Regions from separate parts of the Salinicola sp. DM10 genome, predicted to be linked through region 2. Evidence: predicted binding sites of a transcription regulator. Region 2 holds the regulator's gene; each other region holds the start of a gene.

The links. The regulator sigma-54, encoded in region 2, starts transcription at its own class of promoters, with help from an activator protein. The targets are predictions, from matches to a motif close to TGGCACNNNNNTTGCTNT.
Region 1: the regulator sigma-54 is predicted to act here: its motif matches at 4,906-4,923, upstream of glnL (nitrogen regulation protein NR(II)).
Region 3: the regulator sigma-54 is predicted to act here: its motif matches at 2,223-2,240, upstream of glnT (type III glutamate--ammonia ligase).

What each region holds. Positions count from the first base shown of each region.
Region 1 covers NZ_JAFLEN020000001.1:1,961,715-1,971,289, reverse strand. The annotation lists gene J0A90_RS08780 (transporter associated domain-containing protein) at 1-386, shown strand, start outside; gene J0A90_RS08775 (nucleotidyltransferase family protein) at 365-952, shown strand; gene J0A90_RS08770 (polysaccharide deacetylase family protein) at 1,210-2,205, opposite strand; gene glnA (glutamate--ammonia ligase) at 2,643-4,049, shown strand; gene J0A90_RS08760 (DUF4124 domain-containing protein) at 4,240-4,803, shown strand; gene glnL (nitrogen regulation protein NR(II)) at 4,962-6,005, shown strand; gene glnG (nitrogen regulation protein NR(I)) at 6,094-7,503, shown strand; gene J0A90_RS08745 (alpha-amylase family glycosyl hydrolase) at 7,594-9,342, shown strand; gene J0A90_RS08740 (cobalamin-independent methionine synthase II family protein) at 9,390-9,575, opposite strand, start outside.
Region 2 covers NZ_JAFLEN020000002.1:513,903-523,477, forward strand. The annotation lists gene yjgA (ribosome biogenesis factor YjgA) at 1-79, opposite strand, end outside; gene pmbA (metalloprotease PmbA) at 182-1,522, shown strand; gene J0A90_RS10970 (HPr family phosphocarrier protein) at 1,626-1,901, opposite strand; gene rapZ (RNase adapter RapZ) at 1,888-2,802, opposite strand; gene J0A90_RS10980 (PTS sugar transporter subunit IIA) at 2,810-3,289, opposite strand; gene hpf (ribosome hibernation-promoting factor, HPF/YfiA family) at 3,300-3,608, opposite strand; gene J0A90_RS10990 (RNA polymerase factor sigma-54) at 3,724-5,148, opposite strand; gene lptB (LPS export ABC transporter ATP-binding protein) at 5,353-6,078, opposite strand; gene lptA (lipopolysaccharide transport periplasmic protein LptA) at 6,110-6,640, opposite strand; gene lptC (LPS export ABC transporter periplasmic protein LptC) at 6,637-7,233, opposite strand; gene J0A90_RS11010 (KpsF/GutQ family sugar-phosphate isomerase) at 7,315-8,292, opposite strand; gene J0A90_RS11015 (ABC transporter ATP-binding protein) at 8,681-9,496, shown strand; gene mlaE (lipid asymmetry maintenance ABC transporter permease subunit MlaE) at 9,493-9,575, shown strand, end outside.
Region 3 covers NZ_JAFLEN020000002.1:235,131-244,705, forward strand. The annotation lists gene folD (bifunctional methylenetetrahydrofolate dehydrogenase/methenyltetrahydrofolate cyclohydrolase FolD) at 1-847, opposite strand, end outside; gene purU (formyltetrahydrofolate deformylase) at 844-1,710, opposite strand; gene glnT (type III glutamate--ammonia ligase) at 2,374-3,708, shown strand; gene J0A90_RS09810 (glutamine amidotransferase family protein) at 3,763-4,680, shown strand; gene J0A90_RS09815 (protein glxC) at 4,680-5,366, shown strand; gene J0A90_RS09820 (FMN-binding glutamate synthase family protein) at 5,380-6,705, shown strand; gene amt (ammonium transporter) at 6,962-8,293, shown strand; gene J0A90_RS09830 (tryptophan 2,3-dioxygenase) at 8,376-9,236, opposite strand; gene J0A90_RS09835 (alpha/beta hydrolase) at 9,242-9,575, opposite strand, start outside.

The DNA of each region.
Region 1 (9,575 bases), on a different contig from region 2:
AGTTCCAGCGCAGCGGCGCGCTGATCGCCTTCGTGGTCGACGAGTTCGGCACCCTGGAGGGCGTGGTCACGCTGTTCGATATCCTCATGGACATTGCCGAGGAGGACCCCCAGGCCCAGGGCGCCCAGGCCAAGATCCGCCAGGTCTCGGCGGATTGCTACGAGATCGATGCCAGCGAGGATGTGGTCGACGTCAACCAGCAGCTGCCCGAGCCGCTGCCGCTGGGGCGCAACTACACCAGCCTCGGCGGCCTGGTGGTCGACCGCCTCGAGACCCTGCCCTATATCGGCGCGCGGGTGGCGATCGAGCGCTGGCAGATCGAGGTGCGCGATGTCGAGCGCCATCGCATTCGCCGGGTGAGGCTGTGTCTGGCCCAGCCCGAGTGAGTGCCGGGCACGCGGCGGCGCCCGCCACCGCGTGCCTGCTGGTGTGGATCGCGCAGGACCCCCGGCGCCTGGCCGCCCTCCATCAGGCGCGCGAACTGGCGCTGCCGGATGCCTGGCTTGCCGCCGGCTTCGTGCGCAACTGCGTGTGGGACCGGCTGCACGGCTACGCGACGCCCACCCCGCTCAACGATATCGATCTGATCTATCACGACCCTGACGACACCCGCGAGGCCCGCGACCGAGCGCTGAGCGAGCGGCTGCGCGCAGCCAGCGGGCAGCCGTGGTCGGTCAAGAACCAGGCGCGCATGCATCGGCGTCACGGTCACGCGCCCTATGTCTCGGCGAGCGATGCGATGCGCTACTGGGTCGAGCGCGAGACCGCACTGGGGGTGCGTCTGGAGGCGTCCGGGGCACTGCGTCTGAGCGCCCCGTTGGGGCTCGACTCGCTGCTGGCGGGGCGGCTGACACACAACCCGCGCCACGGCGATGTCACGGTATTCCATCGGCGTGTCGCCGAGAAACGCTGGCGAGAGCAGTGGCCTCGACTGAAGGTCATGCCGGCCTGAGGCGGGTCGACGAGCCGAGCGCACTCCTTTTCATCACAGCGCCCGGGTTCATCACAGCGTTCGGGTTCATCACAGCGTTCGGGGCCAGACAGCCTCCGGATAAGAAGAAAGCCCCTAGGGTTTGTACGAAAAGTCATCGAGCGAAGGCGAGACAAGGCAAAAATCGGCGAAAACGCGGAGTTTACGGGGTGTAAATGAGCATTTTGAGCCGATTTTTAACGCCGTATTGCCGAGCGCAGGTAGTTTTCGTAAAAAGCCTAGTGCGGCAGATGCCCCAGCAGCCAATCAAACAGCCTGCCGGTGCTGCTGGCCAGCGGTTGGCCGATGACGAAGCGTGGCAGCCGCCGGGTGTCGCTGCCGGGTTCCAGCCAGCCGGGCGTGCGCGTCAGCCAGCGGGCATCGGCATCGAGCCGGGTGAAGCGGTCGAGGGTGGCAATATCGCCGGGGTCGGTGCAGGCACGGATGCTCAACGGCTCGCGACACAGCCGCGATAGCCGCTGACGCCCGGTCTGCAGGGCGCGCCGGGCATCGGCGCTGGCGCCGAGGGCGGCGACGTCGGTCAACTGGCCGAAGCGCAACAGTCCTGCCTGATCGAGCCGGCGCACGCTGAAGGCATCGAGTGCCGGCTCCATCTGGTCTTTGCCTGCCAGCTCTTCCCGCCACAGCGTCTGGGCGATCTCCTTGAGGCGCGGCGCCTGTGCCGCCGGCTGCGCCTGCAGATAGTCCGCGATCGCCTGGCTCTTGCGCTCGTCCTGCCCGCCGCGAGGCGCGCCCGGCAGGTCGAGTTCGGCGAGCCGGGTCGCGACGCGGCCGCCGTCGCTCTCGTCGTGCCACAGCGCTTCGGCGATCAGTGTGCGATCCGGCATCCAGGGTTGGCGAACGGTGGGGTCGGGCAGAAAGACACTGGCGGGGAAGGCCAGCCGTTCCAGCAGCGGATGCAGCCGCGTGGCGACATCCCGCCAGCCGCCGTCGATGGTCAGCGCTATGCGCGGCAACTGGTCGTGATGCAACTGCAGGGCACTCTCGAGACTGACGATCTGGGCGCTCTCGGTGAGGGTAGCAACGAGATGCGCCAGGCTCTCCGGCCCCAGGCAGGTATCACGTCGATGCGGTAGCCGTGCTTCGTCTTCGCTGTCGAGCACGCGGTTGAGCGCCAGAATCGCGCTGCGCCCCCATAGCGGCTCACTCAGGCTGCGCCGCCAATGGCCGCGCAAGCGTTGTACCACGTCCTGTGGGCGATCCAGCCTGGGCATGTGTAGCCTTCCGTGATCAGGTGGCGACGGGGGCGCCCGGCGCCCTCACTGCAGTATCTCTGCCCGGCGCGCCGTGGAAAAGGGCCTGGCGCAAACTTGCATGAGCGAGTCGTGCGTCAAATTGGTGCAGGCTGGCTTTTTGGCTGGCGCTTTTGGTGCATTCATCTGCGTATGACGCACCAGTATGAACCCTCGGCGCGTCTTCGGCGATTTTAGTGCATCGGAGTGACAGCAAAAAAACTCCACATTACAGGGTCTTATTATTGTGGCAGGTGCATTTGCCTCATTTTGGCACATTACTTGCTCTTGTTTCGTAACACGCTTTATCGATCCGCGGGCAGTGATTGCGCGCATGGGCAAGTGCCCGGGTCACATGCTAAAAAGCGGTGTTGGACATTCGCCAACGAATCGAGCCATGGCTCACAGTGGAGGAAAACATGTCTGAGAAAACCCTCGCCCTTATCGAAGAACACGATGTCAAGTGGGTCGATCTGCGCTTTACCGATACCAAGGGCAAGGAGCAGCACGTCACCATTCCGGCCAGCGCCGTCAACGCTGAGTTCTTCGAAGATGGTCAGATGTTCGACGGTTCTTCCATCGAAGGCTGGAAGGGCATCAACGAATCGGACATGATCCTGCGTCCGGAAGACGGTACCGGCTTCCTCGACCCGTTCACCGAAGACGCCACGCTGATCCTGCGCTGTGACATCATCGAGCCGGCCACCATGCAGGGCTACGAGCGTGATCCGCGCTCCATCGCCAAGCGCGCCGAAGCCTATCTGAACAGCACCGGCCTGGGCGATACCGCCTTCTTCGGCCCGGAGCCCGAGTTCTTCATCTTCGACGAGGTCCACTTCAAGTCCGACATCGAAGGTTCGATGTACAAGATCACCTCGGAAGAGGGTGCCTGGGCCACCGATCGTCAGATCGAAGGCGGCAACCTGGCGCACCGTCCGCGGGTCAAGGGTGGCTACTTCCCGGTACCGCCGGTCGACAGCTTCCACGACATCCGCAGCGCCATGTGCAACACGCTGCAGGCGATCGGCCAGTCGGTCGAAGTGCACCACCACGAGGTCGCCAACGCCGGCCAGAACGAGATCGGCGTCAAGTTCAACACCCTGGTGAAGAAGGCCGACGAGGTTCAGGAACTGAAGTACGTGGTCCACAACGTGGCGCACGCCTACGGCAAGACCGCGACCTTCATGCCCAAGCCGCTGGTCGGTGACAACGGTTCCGGGATGCACGTCCACCAGTCGTTCTGGAAAGACGGTCAGAACCAGTTCGCGGGTGACGAGTACGCCGGCCTGTCCGAGATGGCGCTGTACTACATCGGCGGCATCATCAAGCACGCACGTGCCCTGAACGCCTTCACCAACGCTTCGACCAACTCCTACAAGCGTCTGGTGCCGGGCTTCGAAGCGCCGGTCATGCTCGCCTACAGCGCGCGTAACCGTTCTGCCTCGATCCGTATTCCGTACACCTCCAACCCGAAGGCCAAGCGTGTCGAGACGCGCTTCCCTGACCCGACCGCCAACCCGTACCTGGCGTTCTCGGCGATGCTGATGGCCGGTATCGACGGCATCAAGAACAAGATCCATCCTGGCGATGCCATGGACAAGAACCTCTACGACCTGCCGCCGGAAGAGGGCAAGAAGGTTCCGACCGTCGCCAACAGCCTGGATCAGGCGCTGGAAGCGCTGGACAAGGATCGCGCCTTCCTGACCGAAGGTGGCGTCTTCACCGACTCCATGATCGATGCCTACATCGAGCTGAAGGGCGAAGATGTCGAGCGTCTGCGCATGACCACGCATCCGGTCGAGTTCGAGCTCTACTACAGCCTGTAATCGACGGCGTTCGCGCACGACGACAAGCCCCACTTCGGTGGGGCTTTTTCGTCTGCGGCCGATAGAGAGCGGAAACGCAGCGCCGAAACGACAAGCGGGGGTGATACCGATGCGCAGCGATACCCAATGTGAGGCTCGGTGCGGGTGGCGCCGGCGTGAGCGGTCCGCAAGACGTGTGCTGAGGGGCGTCATGGCGGGCGTGACGGTCGCGGTCATGGCCATCGGCGTGGCGCTGGCGGCGCCGGTCTACCGGCATATCGATGCCCAGGGCAACGTGGTCTACAGCGACCGCCCGGCCAGCGGCGAGCGGGTCGAGCTGGCGCCGATCAGCGTGGTCGACCCGCAGGGGGAGGCTGAGGGGGCCTCGGGGATGGTGCCGTCGTCGCCACCGCGCGAGGCGTCGGCGCCCGAGGCGGCAGCGTCTTACACGCGCTTCGAGATCGCCAGTCCCGCCGACGGCACGACCCTGCCCACCGGGCGCGCCGGCGACGTGCAGGTGCGTCTGGCCATCCAGCCGCCGCTGGCGGACGCCGACCGCGTGCAGCTGCGCGTGGACGGCGAGGTGCGCCAGTCGCCGATGCGTACCCAGGTGTTCGCGGTGAGCGGCCTGGCGCGCGGCGAGCACCAACTGCTGGCGGAGATCGTCGATCCCCAGGGTCAGGTGCAGCTGGCCACGCCACCGGTCACGCTCTACGTCCAGCGCGCCAGCGTGAATCTGCCCGCCAACCCGAATCGCGCCAACGGTTCGAAGTGATCCGCTCCTGGACCGACTCGCCTTGAATCCAGTGCGCCATTTTGGTGCATTGACGATAGGATAGCGCGGCCCCCAGGCCACCAAAGCCCGCCGGCGTGGAGGTGGCGCGGTTCTTGCACTGAATCAGGACATGGCGGATCACCACGATGGATCGACGTATGTATCAACGCTTGCTGGAACATCTGACGACGGCGGTCGTGCTGCTCGACGAGCGGCTCCAGGTGCGCTGGCTCAACCCCGCTGCCGAGGCGCTGCTGGCAGCCAGCCGGCCGCGGGTGGTGGGGCAGTGGCTGGAGTGTCTGGAGGGCGAGTCGGGGCGGGTGCGCGAGGTGTTGAGCAAGGCGATGCACGAATTCCACCCCTATACCCAGCGCGAGGCCTCGCTGTCGCTGCCCGGCGGCGAGACGATCACCGTCGACTTCACCGCGACGCCGATCACCAGCCGCGAGCTGCTGCTGGAGATCGAACCGCGCGACCGGCTGCTGCGTATCTCCCGCGAGGAGGCGCTGATCGCGCGTCAGGAGACGGTCAAGGTGCTGACCCGTGGGCTGGCCCACGAGGTCAAGAATCCGCTGGGCGGCATTCGCGGCGCGGCCCAGCTGTTGGAGCGCGACCTGCCCGACCCGCAGCTGGCGGAGTTCACTCGTATCATCGTCGAGGAGGCCGACCGCCTGCGCGATCTGGTCGACCGCATGCTCGGCCCCAACACCCTGGTGCGCCACGAGCCGCTCAACGTGCACAAGGTACTGGAGCGGGTGCGCGCGCTGCTGGAAGCGGAGCACCCCAGGCTCGCCTTCGAGCGCGACTACGACCCCAGCGTGCCGGATCTGATCGGCGACGAAGCGCAGCTGATCCAGGCCACGCTCAACGTCGCGCGCAATGCGGTGCAGGCGATGACCGAACACGCCACCCCCGAGCCGCGGCTGACCCTGCGCACCCGAGTGCGGCGCCAGTTCACCCTGGGCGCGGAGCGCCATCGCCTGGTGTGCGAGATGGCGATTCTCGACAACGGCCCGGGGATTCCCGAGCCGATCCGCGAGACGCTGTTCTTCCCCATGGTCTCCGGGCGCGCCGAAGGCAGCGGCCTCGGGCTCTCCATCGCGCAGTCGATCCTGCACCAGCACCAGGGGTTGATCGAGTGCGAGTCGCGCCCCGGGGCCACCGAGTTCCGTCTGCTGATTCCGTTCGAGGCGCCGGTTTGAGCGCCTCTCGCTACCCCCGCGGGCGCGCAAGGACGCGCTCTGCCGCCATCGCCACGAGCGCGATTCATCTTAATGAAGGAGGAGTGTCATGAGCGATGTCGCCCGTATCGTGATCGTCGACGACGATCGTGCCATCCGCTGGGTCCTGGAGCGGGCGCTGGCGCAGCCGGATCTGGAAGTGAAATCCTTCGAGCGTGCCGACGCCGCGCTGGAGGCGATCGAGCGCCAGCCGCCGGAGGTGCTGTTGACCGATATCCGCATGCCGGGGATCGACGGGCTCGATCTGATGGCCAAGGTGCGCGAGAAGCACCCGGACCTGCCAGTGATCGTGATGACCGCGCACTCTGACCTCGACAGCGCGGTGGCCTCCTACCAGGGCGGTGCCTTCGAGTATCTGCCCAAGCCGTTCGATGTCGACGACGCCCTGGCGCTGGTGCGCCGTGGGGTCGCCCACGCCCGCGAGCGGCGCTCGCCGGCGGCGCTGCCGGAGGGGCTCTCGGCGGAGATCATCGGTGAGGCCCCGGCGATGCAGGAGGTGTTCCGCGCCATCGGCCGGCTGTCGCAGTCGCACATCACCGTGCTGATCAACGGCGAGTCGGGCACCGGCAAGGAACGGGTGGCCCAGGCGCTGCACCAGCACAGCCCGCGCCGCGGTCAGCCGTTCATCGCCCTCAACATGGCGGCGATCCCCAAGGATCTGATGGAGTCGGAGCTGTTCGGCCACGAGAAGGGCGCCTTCACCGGTGCCACCTCCCAACGTCGCGGACGCTTCGAGCAGGCCGACGGCGGCACCCTGTTCCTCGACGAGATCGGCGATATGCCGGCCGATACCCAGACTCGGCTGCTGCGCGTGCTCGCCGACGGCGAGTTCTATCGGGTCGGCGGGCACACCCCGGTCAAGGTCGACGTGCGGATCATCGCCGCGACCCACCAGAACCTGGAGACCCTGGTCGCCGACGGGCGCTTCCGCGAGGATCTGTTCCACCGTCTCAACGTGATCCGCGTGCACCTGCCGCGGCTGGCCGAGCGGCGCGAAGATATCCCGCGGCTGGCCCAGCACTTTCTCGCCGAGGCCGCCAAGGAGCTCGCCACCGAACCCAAGGTGCTGACCCAGGAGGCGACCGCGCATCTCACCCGGCTGCCGTGGCCGGGCAACGTGCGCCAGCTCGAGAACACCTGCCGCTGGCTCACCGTGATGGCCTCGGGGCGCGAGGTGCTGGTCGACGATCTGCCGCTGGAGCTGCGCGATCTCGACGGCGTGGAAGCGCCCAGCGGTGACTGGCGCGCGGCCTTCCGCGAGTGGGCGGATCGCGCCCTGGCCGCGGGCCACACGCATCTGCTCGAAGAGGCGGTGCCGGACTTCGAGCGTATCCTGATCGAGACCGCGCTCAAGCACACCGGCGGACGCAAGGGTGAAGCCGCAGAGCTGCTGGGCTGGGGGCGCAACACTCTGACGCGCAAGTTGAAGGTGCTTTTGCCGGCGCTGGCGGACGATTGAAACCGAATTTAACCTCGATCATAAAAGCGGCTAGTCTGACACGACGCCCGGTGTTGTGACCGGGCGTCAATCCATCACCCAGGGGATGCCATGATCGAGAACACCGCCTGGTGGCGTGGCAGCGTCATCTATCAGATCTACCCGCGCAGCTTCATGGATGCCCGCGGTGACGGCGTCGGCGATCTGCCGGGGATCACCTCGAAGCTCGACTACGTCGCCGAGCTGGGGGTCGATGCGATCTGGATCTCGCCGTTCTTTCCCTCGCCGATGAAGGACTTCGGCTACGACGTCACCGACTATCGCGGCGTCGATCCGATGTTCGGCTCCTTCCACGACTTCCAGATGCTGCTCGAGCGCGCCCACGAGCTGGGGCTCAAGGTGATCATCGACCTGGTGCTCAGCCACACCTCCGATCAGCACCACTGGTTCGTACAGAGCCGCAGCTCGCGCGACAACCAGAAGGCGGACTGGTATGTCTGGGCCGACCCCAAGCCCGACGGTACGCCGCCCAACAACTGGCTGTCGTTCTTCACCGGCAGCGCCTGGACCTTCGATAGCCGGCGGCGCCAGTACTATCTGCACAACTTCCTGTCGTGCCAGCCGGATCTCAACTTCCACAATCCGGCGGTGCGCCGGGCGCAGCTCGACAACGCACGCTTCTGGCTCGACATGGGCGTCGACGGCTTTCGCCTCGATACCTCCAACTTCTACTTCCACAGCCAGGGGCTCGAGAACAATCCGGCGCTGGGCAGCGGTGAACTCAAGACGCCCAGCGTGCCGGCGTCCAACCCCTACGCCATGCAGCGCCACCAGTTCGACATCAGCCAGCCCGAGAACCTGGGCTTTCTGCGCGAGCTGCGTGAGCTGATTGAGGAGTACCCCGGCACCACCACGGTGGGCGAGATCTCCGACGACCGCCCGCTGGAGCGGATGGTCGAGTACACCACCGGCCACGACCGCCTGCACATGGCCTACACCTTCGATCTGTTCGATGCGCGCTTCGAGGCCAAGCAGCTGCGCGATGTGATCGAGCACTTCCAGTACTACGCCGTCGATGCCTGGCCGTGCTGGGCGCTCTCCAACCATGACGTGATGCGCGTGGTCTCGCGCTGGACCGATCACGAGCATCTGGAGCAGCACGGGCCGCTGGTGGCGCGGCTGGCCACGGTGATGCTCTGCTCGCTCTATGGCAGCGTGTGTCTCTATCAGGGCGAGGAGTTGGGGCTACCCGAAGCCGATGTGCCCTACGAGCGGCTGGTCGACCCCTACGGCCTGGCGCTGTGGCCGGAATACAAGGGACGCGATGGCTGCCGCACGCCGATGCCGTGGAGCGAGGGCGACCGCGGTGGCTTCTCCAGCGTCGAGCCCTGGCTGCCGGTGGATGTTCACCATCGCCGCCTGTGCGTGGATCGTCAGCTCGCCGACGCCGACAGTACCCTGAACGTGACCCGCGCCTTTTTGCACTGGCGTAAGGCGCAGTCGGCGATGGTCGACGGCACCCTGATCCTCTCCGACTTCGACGACGAGCTGCTGGGCTGGCTGCGTGTCTCCCGCGATCAGGCGATCCTCGCGGTATTCAACCTGACCGCCGAGACCCGCACCACCGGGCTACCCGAGGGCGCCGGGGAGATCGTCTATCGCCAGGGCTTCAGCCCCGAGCTGGCGGAGAGGCAACTGACGCTGCCGCCGTTCCAGGCGGCGTTCATCGAGATCGCCCGCGATAGCATCGACCCGCGAGCGCTGATCGAGCAGGAGCCGGATCTCGAGCGCAAGGGCTTCCTGAGCCGTCTGCTGGGCTCGCTGATGGGGCAGGAGGAGGGCGGCACGCGGCCGAGCTGAGGCCGCGCGTCGCCGGATTAGGCCGGGTGAGGATGGGGCGTGACGCGTTACGCGCCCCAGTAGTCGCGGGCGAGATCCACCACCAGCCGGATCTTGTCCCACTGGGCCTGCTCGGCCAGGTCGTTGCCCTCCTCGGTGGAGGCGAAGCCGCACTGCGGGCTCAGGCAGAGCTGCGACTTGGCGACGAAACGGCTGGCCTCGTCGAGTCGCGCACGCACGCCGTCGGGGTCTTC
Region 2 (9,575 bases):
GTTCGCCCAGCGCCTGCAGTTCCTGCATCTCTTTCTTGAGCTGTGTCTTGCTCGGGGGCGCAGCGTCCTCGAAAGTCATGTCATTACCATTTGCAGCGGGTCGGTGGCGCAGTATACCAGCCGCCGCCCGCTCGCCCAGGCCCGTTGATGCGGTCAGGGCACCATCGATCAGGAGTTTGCCATGAGTCAGGCCTTCGATGCCGCCGAACAGCAGTCACGTCTCGAGGAGCGGGCGTCCCGGGCGCTGGCGCTCGCCGCCGAGCTGGGCGCCGACGCTTGCGAGGTAGGGGCCAGTGTCGATCAGGGGATCGGCGTGGGGGTGCGTCTGGGCGAGACCGAGAGCGTCGAGCTCTCGCGCGATCAGGGCATCGCGGTCACCGTCTATGTCGGCCAGCGCAAGGGTAACGCGTCGTCCTCGGATGCCAGCGATGCCTCGCTGCGGGCGGTGGTCGAAAAGGCGATCGCCATTGCCCGTCATACCGGCGAGGACCCCGCCGCGGGGCTCGCCGATGCCGCGCTGATGGCCACCGAGCTGCCCGATCTCGATCTGCATCACCCCTGGGCACTGGATACCGATGCGGCTATCGAGCTGGCGCTGCGCTGCGAGCAGGCCGGCCGCGAGCGTGCGGGTATCACCAATTCGGAGGGTGCCAGCCTGTCATCGACCGAGGCGGTGACGGTCTACGCCAACAGCCACGGTTTTCTGGGCAGCCGCCGCGGTACGCGTCACTCGCTGTCGTGCCTGCTGATCGCCGGCAGCGGCGAGCGCATGCAGCGTGACCACGACTTCACCACGGCGCGCCGGGCGAGCGATCTGGCCAGCCCCGAGCAGGTCGGGATCAGCGCCGCCGAGCGTACCCTGCGCCGGCTCGATGCCCGGCGCCCGCGCACCGGCCGCTTCCCGGTGCTGTTCGCGCCGGAGATGGCGCGCGGGCTGGTGGGTAACCTGCTCAACAGCATCGCCGGTGGGGCGCTCTATCGTGAGTCCTCGTTCCTCTGCGATCAGCTCGGCGCGACGCTGTTCCCCGAGTGGTTCTCCCTCGGCGAGCATCCGCGCGAGCGTGGCGGCCTGGCGAGTGCCGCCTTCGATGGCGACGGCGTGGCCACCCGCGACAATGTCTTCATCGATCAGGGTCGTCTGGCCAGTTATATGCTGTCGGCCTACAGCGCTCGCCGCCTCGGCCTGCACACCACCGGCAACGCCGGCGGCGCGCGCAACGTGCGCATCCAGGCGCCGACCAATGAGCTTGCAGCGCTGATGCGTCAGATGGGCACCGGGGTGATGGTCACCGAGATGATGGGCCAGGGGCTCAACCCGGTCACCGGCGACTATTCGCGCGGGGCGGCCGGGTTCTGGGTGGAAAACGGCGATATTTCGCATCCGGTGGAGGAGTTCACGGTCGCCGGTAACCTGCGCGAGATGTTCGCCGCCTTGCAGGGCGTGGGTGACGACATCGATCGCCGCGGCAGCGTGCATACCGGCAGCTGGCTGGTGGATGGGATGACGCTCGCCGGCCAATAAGAGCGGGGTAGCCAAAGGGGAGTAGGCCCGTGAGCGCGGGCCTGTTGAGCACGGAGATATTGAGCGCGGGGCTATTCGTCCTCGTGGCTATTCGTCCTTGTGGCTATTCGTCCTCGTGGAAGCGGGCGTCGAACAGCGCGGTGATCGCTTCCATCGCCGGTTCCGCGTCGTCACCCTCGGTGACGATCACCAGCGGGGTGCCGCAGGGCGCGGCCAGCATCAGCAGCGACATGATATTGGCGGCATCGGCGATACGGTCGCCGTGGTGCACCGCGACCCGGGCGGTGAACGGCTGACAGCACTGCACCAGTTTGGTCGCGGCGCGGGCATGCAGGCCGCGGCGGTTGGTCAGCCGCAGTTCACGTTCACGCTTGGGCATCACCACCCCGCTCGGCCGGGACGTCGTCGGATAGGGCGGTATGCACCCCGAGCTCGCGATGGCGCAGGCGGATGTCGACGTCGTCGTGACGGAAGTGGTGCGCCAGACGCTCGATCAGATAGACCGAGCGGTGATGGCCCCCGGTGCAGCCCACCGCGACTGTGAGATAGCTGCGGTGGCTGGCCAGATAGGCCGGCAGCCAGCGGATCAGCCAGGCATGGATATCGCCGGCCATGGCGTGGACGTCGGGGTACTGCTCGAGAAAGCTGACGATCTCGTCGTCGCGACCGTCGAACGCGCGCAGGTTCGGGTCCCAGAAGGGGTTGGGCAGGCAGCGCACGTCGAACACCATGTCGGCATCCAGCGGCACGCCGCGCTTGAAGCCGAACGACTCGAAGGTCAGCGTGAGGCGCCCGCCGCTGTGGCGCGCCACCTGTTCGCTGATGCGCGCGCGCAGATCGTGGACCGACAGGCCGCGGGTATCGATCACCAGATCGGCGACCCGCCGGATCGGCGCCAGATAGACCTGCTCGTTGTCGATCGCCTCGGCCAGCGTCATGTCATTGCCGCGGGTCAGCGGGTGGCGGCGGCGGGTGGCCGAGTAGCGCTCGAGCAGCACCTTGGCATCGGCGGTGAGATAGACCACCTGGGTATCGATGCCACGCTCGCGCACACCTTCGAGCAGCACCGGAAAGCGCTCCAGCGCCTCCGGCAGATTGCGCGCATCGATACTCACCGCCACGTTGGGCCGCGAGGGCGGCGCGGACCTGAGCTCGTCGATCAGCGGCGCCAGCAGGTTGGCCGGCAGGTTGTCGATGGCGTAGTAACCGAGATCCTCGAGCGCCTGCAGCGCAATGGATTTCCCCGACCCCGAGCGGCCGCTGATGATGACGAGTCGCATGCAGTCCCTATCCGTCTTCGCTGTCCTGGTGATGGCGGATGGCGTCGACCAGCGTGTCGTGGAGCGCGCGCTGCGAGCCGGCCTGACGCAGCTTCTGGCGCACGCTGCCTTGATTCATGATGCCGGCGACCTCGGCCAGCAGCGAAAGATGGGCATCGTCTGCCTCCTCCGGGACCAGCAGCACGAACACCAGATCCACCGGCTCGCCGTCGATGGCATCGAAGTCGATGGCATCCTCGAGGCGCATGAAGCCGGCCAACGGCGTCTTGCAGTGCGGGCTGCGCGCGTGCGGAATGGCGACCCCGTTGCCGATGCCGGTACTGCCCAGGCGCTCGCGCCCGATCAGGCGGCTGAACACCTCCTGACTGTCCAGGCTGGGCGTATTCTGGGCGATGAAGGTGCTGAAGAATTCCAGCAGACGCTTTTTGCTGCCCCCCGTCACACCGTAGAGGGTGCGTTCGGGGGGCAGAATGGTTTCCAGAGTGATCATCGGGGAATTAACGGGCGCCTGCGCCTTGCGCGCGGGCCTGTGCCTTCTCTTTGTGTTTGACCAGCTGGCGATCCAGCTTGTCGGTCAGGGCGTCGATCGCGGCATACATGTCGATGTCGCTGGCTTCGGCATGTATGTCGCCGCCCGCTGCGTGTAGCGTGCAAGCCGCTTGCTGACGCTCTTTCTCGATGCTCAACGTCACCTGAACGTTGGTGATGTTGTCGTAGTGGCGCTCCAGACGTGCGAGTTTCTCGTCGACGTAGTCCCGCAGGGCGTCGGTCAGTTCGACGTGATGGCCGGTGACGTTCACTTGCATGGCGCGCTCCTGTTGCGGCTTATGTGGCACCTCTGATTGTAACCCTTTTCTCCGCGCTGCAAAGGGATCGCGGGCGATTGATCGCCGCGGGCTGGCGTGAATTCTAAAAGTCCATTCAAGACAGTCGCTTGCGTTCGCTGGAGGCGGGGATGCCCATGGCCTCGCGATACTTGGCCACGGTGCGCCGGGCGACACTGATGTCGGCCTGCGCCAATAGCTCCACCAGCTTGCTGTCGGAGAGCGGCTTGCGCGGCGACTCCTCGCCGATCAGCTTTTTGAGGCGTGCCCGAATCGCGGTGCTGGAGACGCTGTCGCTCTCACCGCGCTGGCCCACCTGGCTGGAGAAGAAGTACTTGAGCTCGAACACCCCGCGCGGGGTGTGGATGAACTTTTGCGTGGTCACCCGCGAAATGGTGGATTCGTGCATGTCGACGCTGGTAGCGATGTCGGCCAGGATCAGCGGTTTCATCGCCTCTTCGCCGCGCTCGAGGAAGTCGACCTGGCGCGCCATGATCTCGCGACCCACTCGCAGCAGGGTGTCGTTGCGGCTGGAGAGGCTCTTCATCAGCCAGCGTGCCTCCTGCAGGTGCTGGCGCAGGAAGGTGTTGTCGTCGCTCTTGTCGGCGCGCCGGATCAGCGCGGCGTAGTCGGGCTGGATGCGCAGCCGCGGCAGTGCCTCGGCATTGAGTTCGATGCGCCAGCCGTCCTGAGTCAGGCGGGCCACCAGGTCGGGAATCACATAGTCCTGCTGGCCGTGGTCGAAGGCCTGGCCGGGGCGCGGGTCGAGGGTGCGAATGGTGGCGACGACGCGCTCGAGTTCGGCGTCGTCGAGGCGCAGGCGGCGCTTGAGCTGGCGTCGGTCGTCGCCGGCCAGCGCCTCCAGGAACTGGCGCACCAGCCGCTTGGCCTGGGGCAGCAGCGGGGTGTCAGCGGGCAGGGCGCCGAGCTGCAGTAGCAGGCATTCGCGCAGGTCGCGGGCGCCCACGCCGGTGGGGTCGAACTGCTGCAGCCGCAGCAGCATGCGTTCGACATCGGCGCTGGTGACCGCCCCCGGGTACTGCTCGCGCAGGCCCGCGGTGAGCTCGTCGAGCGTGCCGTCGAGGTAGCCGTCGGCATTGATGGCATCGATCAGGCACTCGCCGATGAGGCGCTCCTGGGCGTCGAATTCGCCCATGGCGAGCTGCCAGTTGAGATGGTCGTGGAGCGTGGTGTCGGCTGCGTTGCGCTCCAGGTCCGGCCATTCGTCGGCGCTGGCCGGGGCGGCGCTGGGGGCGATGTCCTGGTAGGTATCGCTCCACTCGCTGTCGAGGGCGAGCTCCTCGGGGATGTCGCTGGCCCACTCCGCCTCGGGCGTCTCGCTGACTGCCTGCTCGGCGTACTCTTCGTCCAGCTCGAGCATGGGGTTGGTCTCGAGCGCCTGCTGGATCTCCTGGCGCAGATCGAGCGTCGACAGCTGCAGCAGCTGAATCGCCTGCTGCAGCTGTGGCGTCATCGTCAGTTGGGCGCCGACGCGCAGTTGCAGTGAAGGTTTCATGGACATGGCATGGACACGCAAGGGGGCGGCGGTGGCCGCCGGTCGATAGGATGCCCTTACGTTACTGACTGCCTGCGGGGGATGCAACGCTTTGAGCGCTAACTTTATGCAAGAATTATGCCACGGTGCGTTCGGATGGGGCGTTGGTGGCTTCGAGAGGGAGCAGCCCGCTGCGGTGACGCAGCGGGCTGGGAAGGGGGCGGCGCGACCTTAGAGGCGGAACTCGTGCCCCAGATAGACATCCCGCACCCGCTGGTTGTCGAGAATCGCTTCCGGGCGCCCCTCGGCGATGATCTGACCATCGCCGACGATGTAGGCGTTGTCGCAGATATCCAGCGTTTCGCGCACGTTGTGATCGGTGATCAGCACGCCGATCTCGCGATCGCGCAGCTGGCGGATGATGTTCTTGATATCGCCCACCGAGATCGGGTCGACCCCGGCGAAAGGTTCGTCGAGCAGCACGAAGGCGGGCTCGGTGGCCAGTGCCCGGGCAATCTCCACCCGGCGCCGCTCGCCACCGGAGAGCGACATGCCCAGGTTGTCGCGGATATGGTCGACGTGGAAATCGCCCAGCAGCTGCTCCAGGCGCTCGCGGCGCCCGGCGCGGTCGAGATCCTTGCGCGTCTCCAGGATGGCCATGATGTTGTCGGCGACACTGAGCTTGCGGAAGATCGAGGCCTCCTGCGGCAGATAGCCGATGCCGGCACGGGCGCGCTCGTGCATCGGCGCGCGGCTCAGGTCGCGATCGTCGATATGCACGCTGCCGGCGTCGGATTTGACCAGCCCCACGATCATGTAGAAGGAGGTGGTCTTGCCGGCACCGTTGGGGCCGAGCAGGCCGACGATGCTGCCCTGGCGCAGGGTCAGGCTGAAGTCATGGACGACTCGACGCCCCTTGTAGCTCTTGGCCAAGTTGGCGGCCGTTAGCGTTTTCATCGCTTTCTTCCTTGCCTCGCGAAAGGGCGCGTCACTGGGTCTGCTGACGTGGCGTGAGCGTCATGCGCACGCGGCCGTCACCGCTGCCGTCGCCACTGGTGCTGGAGCGCGCGTTGACCCGGCGCGAGTTGAGATAGTATTCGACGTAGGCGCCGTCGAAGGTATCGCGTGCCTGATGCAGCTCGGCGTTGCCGATCAGCTCCACCCGGCGCTCGGCGGCGTGATAGACGATCTTGTCGCCCCAGCCCTTGACCAAGGCTTCATCGGGTGCAGGCTTCTGCTCCAGATAGGCGCGCTCGCCACCGCCGCCGGTGGCGGTCACCAGGCTCACTTCGCCATTCTTGCCGCGCTTGATCTCGACCCGAGCGGCCTTGAGCTGCATGCTGCCCTGCTGCATGTCGACCTTGCCGGTGTAGACCGCGGTGCCTTGGCGATCGTCGAGTTCGAGCTGGTCGGCGGCGATCTCGATCGGCGCCGCGGCATCGCTCTCCAGCGCCAGGGTGGGCAGGCTGGAGAGTCCCAGTGCGGTCAAGACCAGCAGTTGGCCGAGTTCTCGCCTCATGATCCTTGATCCTTAGGTTGCTGTGGCAGGCGGCCCTGCACGTTGTCGGTCAGACGCATGCGATTTTCATTGATCCAGGCGTCGAAACGATCGCCGCGCATGGTCTGGTTATGCTGACGCAAGACGGAGGAGGTGTCACTCCAGGCGTGCGCGCTACGGTTGTCGTAGTGAAGCGTCTGGGTCTCCAGGCTCCAGGCGTTGGCCGGTTGCACCAAGCGTGCGTTGCCTTCGAGGGTGAGCAGGTTGCCGTTCTCGGCCAGCTGGCCGCGGTCGCCGGTGATCTGCCACTCGCGCTGATCATCGTCGATCAGGTAACCGTGTGGCTTTTCGGCCCGGATTACGTCGTCGGCCGGGGTGTGCACCATGCGCGGTGTGTCGAGCCGCTGATAGGCGCGGCCCTGCTCGTCGAAGCGCGTCATCTGCGCGTCTTCCAGGAAGTAGTCGGGTTCACCGGCGGGGTCGCTGGGCGCCGGTGCCGGGGCGCGCTCGTTGCGCTGGTCGAGATAGGCGAGCCCGCCGCCGAGGGCCAGCAGCAGGGCCAGCAGGCCGAGGCGGCGCCACCAGGGGGAGCGAGTTCGTGGCGTGGCTGTCACGCGATCTCCTTTGTCGTCATCGAGTTCGACACTGGCATCGGGTTCGACCCGGCATCGGCATGGGCGCGAGCAGCGGCTATTTCAGATCACGCCGCTGCGCAGCAGGTCGTGCATGTGCAGGGCGCCGATCGGGCGGCCCGCCTCCACCACCGCTAGGGCGGTGATCATGTTGTCTTCCATGATGCGCACCGCTTCGGCGGCGAGCATGTCCGGCGTCGTCGTCTTGCCGCCGCGGGTCATCACGTCATCGACCTTGAGCAGGTCGAAATCGCCGCGCTGGTCCAGCGTACGGCGCAGGTCGCCGTCGGTGTAGACACCGACCAGGCGCTGATGTTCATCCACCACACAGGTGAAGCCCATGCCCTTGCGGGTCATCTCCAGCAGCGCCACACGCAGGGGGCTGCCGGCGGGCACGCAGGGCAGCCGCTCGCCACCGTGCATCAGATCGCTGACGCGCAGCAGCAACCGCTTGCCCAGGGTGCCGCCGGGGTGTGATAGCGCGAAGTCCTCGGGGCTGAAGCCGCGCGCCTCGAGCAGCGCCAGGGCCAGGGCGTCGCCCATCGCCAGGGCGGCGGTGGTCGATGAGGTGGGCGCGAGGTCGTGCGGGCACGCCTCGCGCGAGACGCCGACATCGATGTGCACGTCGCTGTAGCGGGCCAGGGTCGAGTGGGAGCGGCCGGTGAGACTGATCAGCGGGGCGCCCAGACGCTTGAACAGGGCGATCAAGCCGGTGATCTCCTGGGTCTCGCCGGAGTTGGAGAGGGCGATCACCACGTCACCTTCGGTGACCATGCCCAGGTCGCCGTGGCTGGCTTCGCCGGGGTGCAGATAGAAGGCCGGCGAGCCGGTGCTGGCGAAGGTGGCCGCCATCTTGCGTGCGATGTGTCCGGACTTGCCCATACCGGTGACGATGATCCGGCCGCTGCACTCGAGCAGCGTGCGGCAGGCGTGATCGAAGCTTGCATCGAGCTTGTCGATCAGCTCGTTCAAGGCCTGCTGCTCGAGGGTGAGCGTGCGCCGGGCGCTGGCGCGAAAATCGAAGGTGGCGTCTGGGGTCATGGTCCTGATCTGTCGTCCTGCTTTGTGTCGTCCTGCTTTATCGTTCTGCGATGTCACGCTGCGTGGCCGTAGCCGATGAGGGGGTGTCATCGGTAAAGAGCCGTAACCGGTGAGGCGTCGGCTGGTGTACCCCTATCGGCTGTCTTGTCCCTTTGGACTGTCTTGCCCCTTATCGGGTGGCACTCGCTTATCGGGTGGCGCTCGGGTGCGGACACGCTAGGGTTGGAGCAGTATAACGTCGATCGTGCGCTCTTGTTATCGCGCAGGGCGGATAGGCCTCGCTGGCGGCGAGTCAGGATCGTGCCCGACGATGTGCATGGCTGGCCGCTTTCCGCCAGGTTAGGATACAATGTTCGATAATCTATCGAACCTGAGTGGTGGAGGGTGCATGAATGACCCGATGATGGTCGAGGTCAAGGATCTGCATTTCGCCCGCGGCAGCACCGAGGTGTTTCGCGGTGTCGATCTGCAGATTCCGCTCGGCAAGATAACCGCCATCATGGGGCCGAGCGGCACCGGCAAGACGACCTTGCTCAAGCTGATCGGCGGGCAGTTGACGCCGGATCGCGGCCAGGTGCTGATCGGTGGTCAGGATGTTCATAAGTTGCCGCGGCGTGCGCTGTTCAAGCTGCGTCGACGCATGGGCATGCTGTTCCAGAGTGGCGCGCTTTTCTCCGATCTGGATGTGTTCGAGAACGTGGCCTTTCCGCTGCGCGTGCATACCGAGCTGCCCAACGCCATGATCCGTGACATCGTGCTGATGAAGCTGCAGGCGGTGGGGCTGCGGGGCGCGCGCCACCTGATGCCGTCGGAGCTTTCCGGTGGCATGGCGCGACGGGTGGCGCTGGCGCGGGCGGTGGCGCTGGATCCGGAGCTGGTGCTCTACGACGAGCCCTTCGTGGGCCAGGACCCGATCTCGATGGGGGTGCTGGTGCAGCTGATCAAGAAGGTCAATCAGGCGCTGGGGCTGACTGCCATCGTGGTCTCCCACGATATCAAGGAGACACTCTCCATCGCCGACTATGTCTATATCATCGCCGACGGCAAGGTGATGTCCCACGGTACGCCGCGGACGCTGGACGTCGACGAGGACGCCCACACGCGCCAGTTCGTCCACGGCGAGCCCGACGGGCCGGTGCCGTTTCACTATCCGGCGCCGGATTTCTATGACGATATCCTGGCGCCCGCGGGGCAGTTTTCATGATCGATCGTATCGCCGCACTGGGCCGGGGCACGCTCGACGTGCTCATGGCGATCGGGCGCGCCGGGCTCTTTCTGGTGCA
Region 3 (9,575 bases), 280 kb from region 2:
CGATGGTCATCGGTCCGACACCGCCGGGCACCGGGGTGACGGCGGCGGCCACCTGGCTCGCGGCGGCGAAGTCGACGTCACCGACCAGGCGCGTGCGGCGTTCGCCGTCGATCTCGCATTCGATGCGGTTGATGCCCACGTCGATGACCACGGCGCCGGGCTTGAGCCAGTGGGCATCGACCATCTCGGGGCGACCCACGGCGGCGATCACGATATCGGCCTGACGGCATAGCGTGGCGGCGTCGCGGCTCTTCGAATGCAGCAGCGACACCGTGCAGTCGGCGTCGAGCAACAGTGCCGCCATGGGCTTGCCGACGATGTTGGAGCGGCCGATCACCACGGCGTGCTTGCCGGCCAGCTCGCCGCAGGTGTCCTTCAGCAGGCGCAGGCAGCCGGTGGGCGTGCAGGGGGCCAGGGAGGGCAGCCCTTGCCAGAGCCCGCCGGCGTTCTGGCGGTGGAAGCCGTCGACGTCCTTGGCCGGCAGAATGGCCTGGATCACCGATGCCTCGTCGATATGCGCCGGCAGCGGCAACTGCACCAGGATGCCGTTGACCTCGGGGTCGTCGTTGAGCCGGGCGATCAGCGCGAGCAGCTCCGCCTGGGGCAGGGTGGCGTCGAAGCGGTATTCCAGCGAGCGAATGCCGACCGCTTCCGCCTTGCGGATCTTGTTGCGGACATACACCTGGCTGGCGGCATCCTCGCCCACCAGCACCACCGCCAGGGCTGGCACGATGTCGGCCTCGGCGAGTCGCGCGACGTCGGCGGCGACCTCGGTGAGCACCCGTTCGGCGCAGGCCTTGCCGTCGATACGCATCGCCGGGAGCGTGTGGGTAGTCTCTGTGCTCATCGGAAGATCACCGTCTTGTTTTGATCGAGGAAGACACGATGCTCAAGGTGGTACTTGACCGCCTGGGACAGCGCGACGGTCTCGGTATTGCGGCCGACCGCGACCAGGTCCTCGGGACGGTAGGTGTGATCGACGCGCTGGACCTCCTGCTCGATGATCGGCCCCTCGTCGAGGTCCGAGGTCACGTAGTGGGCGGTGGCGCCGATCAGCTTGACCCCGCGTTCATGGGCCTGGTGATAAGGTTTGGCGCCCTTGAAGCCGGGCAGAAAGGAGTGGTGGATGTTGATCGCGCGGCCGGAGAGTTTCTGGCATAGATCGTCGGAGAGAATCTGCATGTAGCGCGCCAGCACCACCAGCTCGGTACCCGTCTCCTCGACGATCTCCATCAGCGCGTCTTCCTGGCGCGCCTTGGTCTCCGGCGTGACCGGCAGATAGACGAAGCGGATCCCTTCGCGCTCGGCCATCGGGCGCAGATCGAGATGATTGGAGACGATGGCGGTGATCTCCATGTCCAGCTCGCCCTTGCGCCGGCGATACATCAGGTCGCCGAGGCAGTGGTCGTACTTGCTGACCATCAGCAGCACGCGCATGGGCTGGGCGTCGTGGCGGAAATCCCACTCCATGTCGAAGTCCTTGGCGACGCCTGCGAAGTCGCGCTTGAGGGTATCGATATCGCCTTTCACGCCCGCGTTGAAGCGGAACTTGGCGCGCAGGAAGAAGCGGCCGATCTGTTCGTCATCGTATTGGGCGAGTTCGCTGATATAGCACTGGCCCTCGGTCAGAAAACAGGTCACGGCGGCGACGATGCCGGAGGTGGCGGGGCAAGAGATCTTGATGATGTAGCTGTCGTCTGTCGAAGCCATGCGGTGCGTTCCTCTTGGCGTAGGCGGGGCGTGGCCTGGGTGTCGGTATCGACGCCCAGGCAGTGGATATCGGGTTCGGCCCTTGGCGATGCGCTCGCGTGTCGCGTGAGTATCGAGAGGCTCACCGGGGCAGATGATGCGTCAAGCATGTTTTCCTGAAAAGAAAAAAACATTCCTTTTAGTCAAGCAACAAGCTTGCCAGTTTCCCGTGACACCTCGTTTCCCGTGCCCTGATACAGCGTTTTATTCCTTTTTTAACAAGGGCTTGAAGTTTTGCTGCGACGAGCGTGGCGGCAGGGGACGAGCCCGGGGAACGATCCAAGGCGTCGCGTCTTGTTCGAAAACGGTGCGTCGGAGGCGCTACTTGCACCGTCGGGGGGCGATGGCGGCGGGTAGGACAGACTGGCGAGGTGGGCGGCGGCGGCCAGATTACACGGCCAAAACTTTTTATCGCCTGTAAATCAGTTCATTAGCGACCAGTCCGGGAATTTTCTCGCGCATCGTGGCGTTTCTGGCATGCAAGGTGCTTTCTTAAAGAGAAACAAATTTTCTTGATGGGAATTGAATGTGTGGCGTAGCCTGCATCGCATCGGCAAGGTCCGGTGGCACAGGAGAGCGCGCCATGTCGTTCCCGGTACTCGCCCCGCATGAAGGAGACCTGACATGACGCCAGAAGCCGCCAAGCAGCTACTCGAGGAGCACGATGTCCGCTACCTGCTCGCGCAGTTCGTGGACATTCACGGTGCCGCCAAGACCAAGTCGGTGCCGGCCAGTTGTCTGATGGACGTGGTCGAGAAGGGCGCCGGCTTCGCCGGATTCGCGGTCAGCGGCCTGGGCATGGAGCCTCACGGGCCCGATTTCATGGCCCGGGGCGATCTGGCGACGTTATCGCTGGTGCCCTGGCAGCCGGGTTACGCGCGACTGGTCTGCAATGGTCATGTCAACGATCAGCCCTATGAATTCGATAGCCGCGTGGTGTTGCTCAAGCAGCTCGAACGACTGTCAGAAAAGGGCTGGACGCTGAATACCGGGCTGGAGCCGGAGTTCTCGCTGTTCAAGCGCGGGCCGGCGGGCGAGCTGCTGGCCGTCGACGAGAGCGATACGCTGGCCAAGCCCTGCTACGACTACAAGGGGCTGTCGCGTTCCCGCGTGTTCCTGGAACGCCTGGTGGAGGCGCTCCAGGCGGTCGATTTCGACGTCTACCAGATCGATCACGAGGACGCCAATGGCCAGTTCGAGATCAACTACACCTACAGCGATGCGCTGACCTCGGCGGACCGTTTCACCTTCGTGCGCATGGCGGCCGGCGAGATCGCCAACGATCTCGGCATGGTCTGCTCCTTCATGCCCAAGCCGCACGCGGATCGGCCCGGTAACGGCATGCACTTCCATCTCTCGGTCAGCGATGGCGACGGCAACAACGTCTTCGGCGACGACAGCGACCCGCAAGGGCTGGGGCTGTCGCGTACCGCTTACCACTTCCTGGCCGGCCTGCTGCACCACGCGCCAGCGCTGTGTGCCTTCGCCGCGCCGACCGTCAACTCTTACAAGCGGCTGGTGAACGGCGGCTCCAATAGCGGTGCGACCTGGGCACCGGTGTTCATCGCCTATGGCGACAACAATCGCTCGGCGATGGTCCGCGTGCCCTACGGCCGCCTGGAGTTCCGCCTGCCCGATGCCGGCTGCAATCCCTATCTGGTGCATGCCGCGCTGATCGCCGCCGGCCTGGACGGTATCGACCGCCAACTCGATCCCGGCAAGGCGCACAACATCAACCTGTATTCGCTGAGTGCCGAGCAGTGCCAGGAGCAGGGAATCGGCGTCCTGCCCCAGTCGCTCAAGGAGGCCATCGACGCCCTGGCCAAGGACACCATCCTGCGCGAGGTGATGGGGCCCGGCATCGTCGATGAATTCATCGCCGTCAAGCGCGATGAGTGGGCCGACTACAGCCGCCAGGTATCGACCTGGGAGCTCCAGCGCTACGCCGAATTCTTCTGATCAACGATTGACCCGAACTCGCCGCGAACGGCGATCGATAGAGAGGACAACGCTATGTGTGGAATCGTGGGGCTCTATCTCAAGAACCCATCCTGGGCAAGCCGTCTGGGCGAGCTGTTCGAACCGATGCTGGTCGCGATGACCGACCGCGGGCCGGACAGCGCCGGCTTCTCGATCTACGGCGACGAATACGACGCCGGCATCAAGCTGACGCTGCAGAGCGATGCCGTCGACTACGACTGGTCCAGGCTGGCCGAGCGGCTGGGTACGGCTTTCGGCGGCGTCGACGACTGGTACCGCAACGCCAGCGTGGCGGTCTTCAAGCTGGCTGCCCCGGAGGCCGAGCTGCGCGCCTGGCTCGCCGAGCAGGCACCCGAGATCCGTGTGCTGAGCGCGGGGCAGAGCATCGAGATCCTCAAGGGCGTGGGGCTGCCCGCGAGCATCGCCGAGCGCTTCAACCTCAAGGGCATGCAGGGCAGCCACGCCATCGGCCATACCCGCATGGCCACCGAGAGCGCGGTGACGCTGCAGGGCAGCCACCCCTTCTCGACGGGGCTCGACCTGTGCCTGGTGCACAACGGCTCGCTCTCCAACCACAACCGGCTGCGCGACAAGCTCCGGCGTGAGGGTATCGCCTTCGAGACTGACAACGATTCCGAGGTGGCGGCGGGGTACCTGACCTGGCGCCTGGCCAAGGGCGACTCGCTGACTCAAGCGCTCAAGGGGGCCCTGGCGGACCTGGATGGCTTTTTCACCTTCGCCATCGGCACCCGCGACGGCTTCGCCGTGGTTCGCGATCCGATCTCCTGCAAGCCGGCGGTGATCGCCGAGACCGACGACTACGTGGCGATGGCGTCGGAGTACCGCGCCCTGGCACGACTGCCGGGCATTCAGCAGGCGCGGGTCTGGGAGCCCGAGCCGGCCACGATCTATGTCTGGGAACACGATGGCGCCAAGGTGGAGGCCGCATGATGATGAAGACCGTTGATCTAGCCGAACAGAGCCTGCGAGAACTCAACCAGTCGCTGCACGATGGTGAGATGCTCCGCGAGATCCGCGAATGGCGGGTCATCAATACCGACGGTGCGCACAACATCGCCTGCGGTCTGAACGACGACATCAGTGTCGATATCGATGGCCATGCCGGCTACTACTGCGCCGGCATGAACCAGCGTGCCAGCGTCACGGTGCACGGCAACGTGGGGGTCGGCGTGGCGGAGAACATGATGTCCGGCACGGTGCGCGTCACTGGCGATGCTTCCCAGTCGGCCGGGGCCACGGCGCACGGTGGCCTGCTGGTCATCGAGGGCAATGCTGCGGCGCGCTGCGGTATCTCCATGAAGGGCGTGGACATCGTGGTCAAGGGCAACATCGGCCCGATGAGCGCGTTCATGGGGCAGGCCGGGCGCCTGGTGGTATGCGGCGACGCCGGCGACGCGCTGGGTGACTCGCTCTACGAGGCGCGTCTCTACGTCAAGGGCCGGGTCGGTACGCTCGGCGCCGACTGCGTCGAGAAGGAAATGCGCGCCGAGCATCGCGAGGAACTGGCCGCGCTGCTCGAACGGGCCGGTATCGACGCGGACCCCGCGGAGTTTCGGCGCTACGGATCGGCCCGCGAACTCTACCACTTCAAAGTCGACAACGCCTCGGCCTACTGATCAGGAGCCTGCCATGACCGATTACACCTCCAACCCCGTACTGCGGGAATCGGCCACCTACGGTCGAGACGTCATTCACGAGATCCAGCGCGCCGCCGAGACCGGGATCTACGACATTCGCGGCTGGGGTGCCAAGCGCAAGGTGCCGCATTTCGACGATCTGCTGTTCCTCGGCGCCAGCATGTCGCGCTACCCCCTCGAGGGCTATCGCGAGAAGTGCGACACCCGGGTCACGCTCGGCACCCGCTACGCCAAAAAGCCATTGGTCATCGAGACCCCGGTGACGATCGCCGGCATGAGTTTCGGGGCGCTATCCGCCCAGGCCAAGGAAGCGCTGGGCCGCGGTGCCTCGGAAGTCGGCACCTCGACCACCACCGGCGACGGCGGCATGACCGCCGAGGAGCGCGGCGAGTCGACCAAGCTGGTGTATCAGTACCTGCCGTCGCGCTATGGGATGAACCCGGACGACCTGCGCAAGGCGGATGCCATCGAGGTAGTGCTGGGCCAGGGCGCCAAGCCCGGCGGCGGCGGCATGCTGCTGGGCCAGAAAATCTCCGATCGCGTGGCGCAGATGCGCACCCTGCCCAAGGGCATCGACCAGCGCAGCGCCTGTCGGCACCCGGACTGGACCGGCCCGGACGACCTGGCGATCAAGATCGCCGAGCTGCGCGAGATCACCGACTGGCAGGTGCCGATCTACATCAAGGTCGGGGCCACCCGTACCTACTATGACGTCAAGCTGGCGGTGAAGGCCGGGGCCGATGTGGTGGTGCTCGATGGCATGCAGGGCGGTACCGCGGCGACCCAGGAGGTGTTCATCGAGCACGTCGGCATCCCGACCATGGCTGCCATTCCCCAGGCGGCCCAGGCGCTGCAGGAGATGGGCGTGCACCGCGAGGTGCAGTTGATCGTCTCCGGCGGCATCCGCAATGGCGCCGATGTGGCCAAGGCCATCGCCCTGGGAGCCGATGCGGTCGCCATCGGCACGGCGGCCCTGATCGCGCTGGGCGACAACCATCCCCGCTATGACGCGGAGTATCGAGAGATGGGCTCCGCTGCCGGCTTCTACGATGACTTCCAGGAGGGCAAGTGCCCGGCGGGGATTTCCACCCAGGACCCGGAACTGAGCAAGCGCCTAGACCCGGTGGCCGCCGGCAAGCGCCTGGCCAACTATCTGCGTGTGCTGACCCTGGAAGCTCAGACTCTGGCTCGGGCCTGCGGCAAATCCCATCTTCACCACCTGGAGCCCGAAGACCTGGTAGCGCTGAACGTCGAGGCGGCGGCCATGGCGCGGGTGCCGCTGGCCGGTACCGACTGGATTCCGGGGCAGCGTTTCTAGGCGATTCCGATAGCCCCGCACGACCACCGCCAAGCACCGGGGGCCGAGGTGCCTTTGGTGCTCAGGCGTAGCGATCTTCTTTCCTTGGGGGGATCGAGAGTCGGCAAACACATGATGTCTCTTCAGTGGAAACACCATCGCTAGAAAATAGCGCGTGATGGCGCCCGCAAGACCGTCGGCGACAGGCTCGCCCGTTACCACCGCGAGCCGGTCGTCGACTCTTGATACGAACAACGACAACGACGAGGCAACCACAATGACAAATGCGACCCTGGAACTGAGCTATGCCCTGGATACCTTCTACTTCCTGATGTGTGCGGCCCTGGTCATGTTCATGGGCTGTGGCTTCGCCATGCTCGAGTCGGGCCTGGTGAGAGCCCGCAATACGGTCGAGATACTGACCAAGAATGCCCTGCTGTATGCCATTGCCTGTCTGGTGTATCTGGTGGTCGGCTACAACGTGATGTATCCGTCCGAGGCGGTCAGCAGTGTCATCCCGGGGCTGCAGTTCATGCTCGGCAGCGACCATACCCTGGCGGACATCGCGACCGGCGAGGGCGCCCCCTACTATTCCGGCATGGCCGACTTCATCTTTCAGGCGGTGTTCGCGGCCGCGACCATGTCGATCGTCTCCGGCGCGATCGCTGAGCGCATGAAGCTGTGGCCCTTCCTGATCTTCGCCGTGGTCATGGTGGCGGTGATCTACCCGGTGGAAGGCTACTGGAAGTGGGGCGGCGGCTTCCTCGATGCCATGGGCTTTCAGGACTTCGCCGGTTCGGTGGTGGTGCACATGGCCGGCGCGGCGGCGGCGTTGGCGGCGGTGATCCTCGTCGGGCCGCGCAAGGGACGCTACGGGGCGAAGGGCGAGGTGCGCGCCATTCCCGGTGCCAACCTGCCGATCGCCATGCTGGGCATGTTCATCCTGTGGATGGGCTGGTTCGGCTTCAATGGTGGCTCCATGTTGAAGGTCGCCAGCCTCGATGCGGCCAACGGCGTCGCTCGCATCTTCGTCAATACCAATACGGCCGCCGCCGCCGGCATGGTCGTCGCGGCCCTGGTCTCGCGGGCGATGTTCGGCAAGACCGACATGACCATGATCATCAATGGTGCCCTCGCCGGACTGGTCGCCATCACCGCCGAGCCGCTGCTGCCGTCGGCAGGCCTGGCGGTGCTGATCGGCGCTGTGGGCGGCGCCTTGGTGGTGCTATCGGTGGTCACCCTGGATCGATTGAAGCTCGATGATCCGGTGGGCGCCATCTCCGTGCACGGCACGGCGGGCATTTGGGGCATTCTGGCCGTGCTGTTCTCCAACCCCGAGGCGACACTCTCCGTGCAATTGATCGGCACCGTGGTGGTCTTCGCCTGGATGTTCGCTACCAGCTTCGCCGTGCTGTGGCTCATCCGGGCGGTGATGGGGCTACGTGTCAGCGAGCAGGAAGAGCTGGAAGGCATGGACCTGCATGAGTGCGGGATGCTCGCCTACCCGGAATTCATCGCGGCTAGCGCACAGGAGACCGGCGCGTCTGGTCCGGGCAGGCGGTCTGCCTCTGCTAGGGTCGGCGTGATGGCCGAGCAAAAAGGCGCTTGAGTCGGCAGAGGTGCGGTCCATGGGCGTCGAGTTCTATAGCGTCGATTCCGGTGGTGGGCTTCACTCGGTTTCGAGGGTGTGCTTAGAGCTCGCCTCTCACTGCCCATAGTTCCGGGAAGAACTTGAGCGCCAGCGCCTTCTCGAGATAGGCCACCCCCGATGTGCCGCCGGTGCCGCTGCGTTGGCCGATGATACGCTCGACCGTCTTCATGTGGCTGAAACGCCACTTGTGGAAGTTGTATTCGGTATCGATCAGCTTCTCGGCGAGTTCGTAGAGATCCCAGTAGCGGTCGGGGTGACGATAGATGCTCGACCAGGCGGTTTCGACCTCGGGAGAGGCGACATAGGGGGCAGACCAGTCGCGCTGCAGGGTCGCCTCGGGTAGGTCGAAGCCGCGCCGTGCCAGCAGTTGCAGGCAGACATCGTAGAGGCTGGGGCTGGCGAGCACCTCATGCAGCCGCTGGTAGTGCGCGGTATGGCGGCGGTGGGCTTCGGCCAGGCGCGGGTGCTTGTTGCCGAGCAGAAACTCCAGCTCGCGGTACTGATACGACTGAAAGCCCGAGCTCTGGCCGAGACTGTCGCGGAAGGCGAGATAGTCGGAAGGCGTCATGGTGGCGAGCACTTCCCAGGCATTGATCATCTGCGCCTGGATGCGTGCCACCCGGGTGAGCATCTTGAACGCTGGGCGCAGCGCATCGGTACTGATCGCCCGCGCCGCCGCGTGCGCCTCGTGCAGGCACTGCTTCAGCCACAGCTCCGAGACCTGATGGATGATCACGAACAGCATCTCGTCGTGCTGATCGCTGATCGGGTTCTGGCAGGCGAGCAGCGGCGCTAGGTCCAGATACTCGCCGTAGCTCATGTGCTGGTCCCAGTGCACCTGCGGCTCGTCGGCCAGGTCGACGGCGCCGGGATCGCGTGGGTGCGGAGTCTCGTCGTGCACAGGGTTTACCCCCTTGTCTCTGTCTGGCGCAGGTCCAGCGCCTCACCGGCGTATTCGAGGATGTCGAAATGATCGCGTCCCGGCATCAGGGTGACCGTCGCCGTGACACCGTCGCGTTCGGCCTGGGCCGCGAGCGCCTCGCCCTGGCGCTGAAATACCGGCGGGTCCTGCTCACCGTGGACCAGATCCAGGTGAGGCAGGCCGGTCAGTGACTGGCACAGTGGGCTCAGGCGGTGGGCGCGGGGCTCGTCCAGGTCGAGTGGCTGGGCAATGGAAGTACCGAGCAGCGGGCGCAGATCATAGACGCCGCTGATCAGCCACAGCGCTTCGATCGCTTCC